Linked DNA regions of Acidisarcina polymorpha. The main gene of each other region encodes a partner of the protein of the gene in region 2 in a complex. Links are inferred from orthologs where the notes say so. Each region holds a gene or a part of one and is shown on either strand. Other genes may lie near its edges. The genes, in order: ACPOL_RS22075 and ACPOL_RS27745.

The links.
Region 1: the proteins of ACPOL_RS27745 (region 2) and ACPOL_RS22075 are in contact, whole or in part, in a solved structure (PDB 8CE8), measured with the Escherichia coli proteins. The link is inferred for Acidisarcina polymorpha from one-to-one orthologs.

Annotation. Positions count from the first base shown.
Region 1 is NZ_CP030840.1:5,198,855-5,201,929, reverse strand. Bases 221-2,976 are described here. They hold ACPOL_RS22075 (cytochrome c biogenesis protein), read left to right. Parts: upstream 221-1,113; coding sequence 1,114-1,839; downstream 1,840-2,976. Other genes in these bases: ACPOL_RS22065 (nuclear transport factor 2 family protein), read right to left, coding at 2,077-2,559; ACPOL_RS22070 (hypothetical protein), read left to right, coding at 1,836-2,024; ACPOL_RS35035 (hypothetical protein), read right to left, coding at 594-1,040; ACPOL_RS22085 (recombinase family protein), read left to right, coding at 221-562. Outside these bases: more of ACPOL_RS22085, read left to right, coding at 128-220. UniProt on the Escherichia coli protein: Required for the export of heme to the periplasm for the biogenesis of c-type cytochromes.
Region 2 is NZ_CP030840.1:6,510,459-6,513,777, reverse strand. What follows is about bases 208-3,207. They hold ACPOL_RS27745 (heme exporter protein CcmB), read right to left. Parts: upstream 2,044-3,207; coding sequence 1,372-2,043; downstream 208-1,371. Other genes in these bases: ACPOL_RS27735 (ABC transporter ATP-binding protein), read right to left, coding at 2,534-3,199; ACPOL_RS27740 (aminoacyl-tRNA deacylase), read right to left, coding at 2,040-2,537; ACPOL_RS27750 (hypothetical protein), read right to left, coding at 869-1,201; rpe (ribulose-phosphate 3-epimerase), read right to left, coding at 208-736. Also shown: more of rpe, read right to left, coding at 26-207; ACPOL_RS27730 (cytochrome c maturation protein CcmE), read right to left, coding at 3,270-3,319. UniProt on the Escherichia coli protein: Required for the export of heme to the periplasm for the biogenesis of c-type cytochromes.

The DNA.
Region 1 (3,075 bases), 1.3 Mb from region 2 along the record:
TTGGACACCGCGAAGACGATGCTCAACGGGATATCTACGAAGCATCAGCAACTTAGCTGACGACAAGAGCCGTTTCAAAATGGCCTTCGGTTTGCTGAATCCGACACCAGTCTCTGGAGGGTTTGCCATGGCGTACTTTGAAAAGACCCGGGACATTCTTAACGGGCCGCTCACCAATGACCTGCTTCGCCAACGCGCGGACGCCGGTTGGCAGATTGCGTCGATCGAATGGCGCCGGGAGTTGCCCGGCAACGCCCCGATCGACGGCCGGGTCGAGGACATTCCCTACGGGCTTCGCATCTCCGAAGACTGCCTGCGCCTGGAGATCGATCCGGACGAGAACCGCATTCTCATGCACATGATGGAGCTGCTGGTTCAAGACTTCCCTTTCACGAGCGTGGCCAGCGACCTGAACGAGAAAGGCTATAGGACCCGCGAAGGCCGGAGATGGACTGCGGTTTCGGTCTTCAACATGCTTCCACGCCTGGTTGAAGCCGGACCGTCGATGTTTCCCACCGAAGAGTGGGAGGCGCGGCGCCAGCACTTTTCCAAGGCCATCTGAAGCGCGGCAGTTGCCCGGGCCATGCTTCGGCCTACTGCCATTGATTCTTGTGCCGCTCCAGCCACCAACAGGGCTGATCGTCGTTGTGGGGAAAGATCGACTTCACGCAGGGCTGATCTGCAGATCCTAGGTAGTCGTATTCTTGCTTCTTGCCCTTGAGCGGGGTAGCCAGATATTGACTTACCGTCACTGAGCCGAGGCCCGAGTGCCGAGCCATTCGCAAGCCCAGCACCGCCCAATCGCCGAAGTAGAGAACCACGAAACCAATCACCGCGTACTTCAAAGCCTGCAACAGCATATCTCCCACACTCGGACCATAGTAGAGCAAAACCGGAGAGGATAGAGCAAAACCGGGGAAGGTGTAGCCCGGATCGACCTTCCTCAAGAAGGATTTGTGAACGGAGTCCAGTCGCGAATTCTGCCTCCAGGCGAGCAACGTGGCAATTGAGTGGACGACCAGCACCGATTCGAGGTTCATCGTCGACTCCGCAAAGCGCTAAGAGAGAAGTCAACTTTGAAGCTTAGGAGTGCGTTAAACTTGGGCTAGTACCATGAAGATTTTTCGCTGGATACTCGCAATCGTCACCCTCGGTCTCCTCGGCTATGGCTTTCACGTCGCCATGACGGTACCGGCTGACGAAGCCATGTTCAATGTCCAACGGATCTTCTATTACCACCTGCCGGCGTGGATCGCGATGTCGCTCTGCTTTGCCGCGAACCTGATCGGTTCAGTCGTCTATCTGCTTTCGCGAAATAAGCGGCCCGCGTTGTCCCTTCGCGCCGATGCGTTGGCCGTCTCGGCTGCCGAAATGGGCGTTGTCTTCTGCCTGGTTGGCCTGGTCACCGGCTCGCTTTGGGCGCGCTACGCCTGGGGGATCTGGTGGACGTGGGACGAGCGCCTTACCACCACTCTCATTCTTTGGCTCATTTACGTCAGTTATCTGCTGTTGAGGAACTTCGCCGCCGGGCCGCAGATGCGCACGATCTCCGCGGTGCTCGCCATCTTCGGCTATATCGACGTGCCGATCGTCTACATGTCGACTCGTTGGTGGCGCACCCAGCATCCGGCTCCGGTCTTTTTTGGCGGCCCCGGGTCGGGCATCGCGCCAAGCATGAAGCCGGCTGTCGCCTGGAACATCTATGCATGGATGGCCTGGGCGCTGCTGGTGGTGAGCATCCGTTACGCTGTAGAACGGAGACAGCAGCTACTCGACCAAGCCGCCGCCCTTCGGTCGCTCGAGGCGCCGGTGACCCGACACGTCGAGGTTGCCTCGTGATCAGTCGCTCGTTGCTCTTTGCCTCGCTCTTTCCCTGGGACCATCATAACGAGTCGGCCCTCGGTCATCATCACCTGATTGCCGCCTATTGCTTCGCGTGGGGCTTGCAACTTGCCTATCTTGGCTACGTTGGGCTGAAGTGGCGTGCGCTGATCAAGGCTGAGCGGCAGACTCCTTCCAGGTAGTGCGGACTTCACCTGCGCTTCAGCGGTTTCTGCGTCATTCCGGCACATCGAATTATTGCTTACGGTCTTTCTGGGACGCCATAGGGACGCGAGTGCTGTGCATGAAGACGATCTTCCAGGAGCCTGCCTGCTTCTCAAGGAATGCGGACTCCAGCCACTGCTGATCGATCGTACCTGAGGCATCGGTAATCCTGCCCTTGTTGATGTAGGCAATCCAAGCGGTTTTGCCGCTGATATGGACGTCCGGTTCGGTGATACTCCATTCATAACGCTTGCCCGCGCGATGTTGGGCTTTGATGAAGGCCATAATGGAATCTCCGTTGAATCGGGCTCCCCCGTCAAAGATATAAAAGTTAGGTGCAAGGACGGAATCGAACAGCGTCGTATCATCGGCCTGCGCGGCGGTGAAAACCGTATTCACCGTCTTCACGATCTGGGTTTGCTTGGGGGTAAGTTCCTGCTGCGCGCTTGCAGGCGACGCGTTGGCGGAAACTAGGAGCGCGAGGGCCATCGTGACCGATGCGAGTCTCAGCATGAACGACAATAAAGTGCCTCCGGATTACTAAATCATAAACACCCGGGTGCTTTATCTATTCTGTGCTGCGTCGTATTAGCAGGACTGGAGCTTAGGTCACCTTCACCATCCGGAGATGTCACGTAATTCATCCGGTTCGACTCCACTGGTGGTCACTCCGGCACACTGCCACGCCCTTCTCCGGCGATGTCAGTGGCAGAACCAAAGTTCAGCTTGACACGAGGACGACCCGAGGGGCGGGCTTCATCGAACGGCTACCGTGGCGGCATTCCGATTTGGGACAAGGCAAAGAAAATTCAGAAACTACAACCTTCGTGGGATTTCGTTAAGGCGTCATCCGACTTATCTTCAATTCACCGGAGTTTCAACCTTTCCTGCCGCGCCGGTCGCAAGTTCTTGAGGTATTGAGTGCTCAGGCCGCGCGGCAGATTTCTTTTGCAGTGTTTTCTCGCCAAAGTTCTCTCGATGGGTTGCACTTTCAAGATCCCTCCCCCGGATGCCCTGATCAGAACCAGT
Region 2 (3,319 bases):
GCTCCTGCCTCAAATTGCTGTGCTGCTAGCTGGCTTTGCCAACAGCTTCAGGCTTCTTCGCCTCGCGGGCTTGTCCGGCCGCAGTCAGTGCTGCCAGGGTGAGCTCGCGGGTGCCGGTTTCGCCATCGCCTTTACCGTAAACCGCATTTCCCGCCACCAGCAGGTCGGCCCCGGCTTCGACGACCGAGGCGATGGTTTCGTGATCGACACCGCCATCGACCTCGATATGGAAGTTCAGCCGGTATTCTTCGCGAAGCTCCTTCAGCCGCCGGATTTTGTCCAAGGCGAAAGGAATAAACTTCTGTCCGCCGAAGCCTGGATTCACGCTCATGACCAGCACATGGTGAACCATGGGAAGCACGTCGATGAGGAAGTTGACGCGGGTCGCGGGGTTGATGACGACCGCCGGCTCCATGCCATGCTCGCGGATGTGCTCGAGGGTGCGATGCAGGTGCCGGCACGCCTCGTAATGCACGCTCACCCAATTGGCCCCGGCCTCGGCAAAGTCGGGAATAAATTGATCCGGATTCTCGATCATCAAGTGGCAATCCAGGGTGAGTTTGGTGGCCTTGCGAAGCGATTTCACGACCGGAGGGCCAAGCGTAATGTTGGGCACGAAATGGCCGTCCATCACGTCTACATGAATGATCTTGGCGCCACCCCGTTCGGCAGCGGCGACCTCATCGGCGAGATGGGCAAAGTCAGCAGAAAGAATGGAGGGAAGGACTTCAACCATGGCGTGACTCCTGGGGGAAGTTTATCAGTTGGATGCCGCGAGAAATCGGGAGCAGAGGATGGCGGGTCTCCCGATTCGACCCGGTTCGTGTCGCAATAATTTCCTGGCGCGTCACCGATGCGTCACGTTGCCTTAGTATGGCTGGTTCTTCCAGATCAACGGAATGTAGTAGACCTCAAGATAACGGGAGAGCAGGAACATCAGCACCGTTCCAGCCAAGGCCCAATAAAAGAGCTGGACCGGCAGAGTTCGCGTCACCGGGGGTTCCGATCGCTCGCTGATACTGAAAAGCAGTCCACTCGCGAAGCAGACACAGGCGCACATGGCCAGGGTTTCGACCGCTCCTGCCAGCCTATACTGCCAAGGGCTTCCTGGAACGAAGAAGGCGCTGCCAAGCAAGGCATAGATCGACACAATACTGAGGATCAGGGCGACGGCTTTGGCGAGTTCGCGGAACACGGTCAAGCCTCCCTCCGGGCAGAATTGCCGTCAGGGAACTTTCTGCCTCAAGTATAGAACTGGTGGGCGGCACTCTGAAAGGGGTTGGGCTCCGTGATTCCGCCGCATAGGCTGTCCTCCGCGGCTAGAGAGAACTCCATGGAGGCCCGTGCCCGGATCGTCCTCCGTCTCGGTCGCTACTCCGCCTGAATCACGGTTTCAAACAGCAGCAGTCCGACGGTCGTAAAGATCACGTCGTAGCCGGCGAGGAACTTGATCCAGAGCGTGGGGTCAGCTTCTCCAGTGAGGATGCCGGTGGTGGCCAGCACCATGGCGAGCAGCGCCGGAATGTAGATGGGGAAGAGAATGAGCGGAAGCAGCAGTTCGCGATTGCGGGTGCGGATCGAAAGTGCGGCAAAGAATGTCCCGTTCACGAGCAGCGCCCAGGTGCCGAGCGGCAGCACCAGGAGCAGCGGCCATGCGGGGCCGACCGAGCGCAGGTTGTAGAAGATGATGAACAAGGGCGCGAGCACCAGCTGAACGATGGTGACAAAAAAGAAGTTCACCAGGACTTTCGCCAGGAAGAGCGCCGAGGCGGGAGCCGGGGCCATGCGTTGGGCATCGAGGACGTTGTTGCGAATTTCGCGGGCCCAGGTCTGGTTAAGGGCGGTGACCGAGGCGAACATGGTGGCGACCGAGAGGATGCCGCCGGCGATCTGGCGGGAGACTTCTCGAGTCGGGTCGAAGGCCAGCGAGAACAGCACAACGATGATCAATGCGAAGAAGAGCATCGAGTTGATCGCGTCTTTCGAGCGCCACTCGATGCGGAGATCGCGGATGAGGTGGGTGAGAACGTAGGGGCGGTTCATTTGGAGAGGTCGGCGAGCTTGGTCGAGCCCAAGGACTCCGCGGCCCTGAGGTAGTCGGTGGGCGCGAGGATCAGTTGAACCCCGCGGGCCCCGGCGGAGACGGAGATTCGGTCGAAGAGTTCGAGGGTCTCGTCGATGATTACGGGGAAGGCCTTTTTCGCGCCAAAGACCGTCACTCCGCCGCGGACGTAGCCGGTCAGGGGAAGAACATCTTTGATCGGTGCCATTTCGGCCTTGCGCGTGCAGGCTGCCTGGGCGAGCTTTTTGAAGTCGAGTTCGACGTTCCCGGGAACGATGGCGAAGAGATGATCGCGTTCGTGGGTCGCGCAGAGCAGGGTCTTAAAAACCTGTTCCGGCGGCATGCCAATCTTGTGGGCGACGGCAACCGCGGAAAACTCCTCCTCGCCAAGTTCGTACTCGCGCAGTTCGTAGGCGATGCCGAGCGAATCAAGATAACGGGCGGCATTGGTCTTGGTTTTGGCTGGAGGTTTCAAACGGTCGCTCCGGCGGCTTGCTCGACCGCGATCACCGCTCCGGCCTGCATCGTAATGAATTCGTCGGCCAGGGGTGCGGCCAGTTCGCGCTGATGGGTAGTGAGGATGATGGTCTTGCCCTGGGAGCGGAGGTTGCTCAGCAGGTCGAGCATCTGCCTGGCGCTGGCTGCGTCCATATTCGAAAAGGGCTCATCGAGAAGCAGAAGCTCGGGCTGCGGCAGCAGGACTCTGGCCAGCGAAGCGCGTTGCCGCATGCCCTGCGAATACTGGCTGATGGGCCGAGCGAGCGCCGGGTCCAGGCCGGTTGCCTGCATCGCTGCTTTGGGCTCGAGGCAAGGCCGGGTGCGGTAGAGGCTGGCGAAGTAGCGCAGGTTTTCAAGCCCGGTGAGCTCGTCGTAGAGCATCGGTGCGTGGCTCATGTAGCCGATCCGGTCACGGCCATCGGATGGAGCGGCTCCGAAGACAAGGATTTCGCCAAAAGTCGGTCGAAGCAGGCCGGCGATGGTGCGGAGCAGCGTCGATTTGCCGGCGCCGTTTTCACCCAGAAGTAGAGAGCAGCGACCGGAATCAAAACCGATCGTGATTTGGCGGAGCGCGGCGAAGGTTCCGTAAAGACGGGAGACGCCGGTTAGCTGAACGATCTGGGGCTGGATGCCGGGCACTTCAAGGAGTATAGCGAGTCGGCAGAGCGGCCATCGTGGAACGCAGCGCCTTTCGCGAAAACTGTTCGCCTCAGCGACTGAGCGGAGCGGCCCCTAAAGACGCCGTCTTCGCTGCAGCGG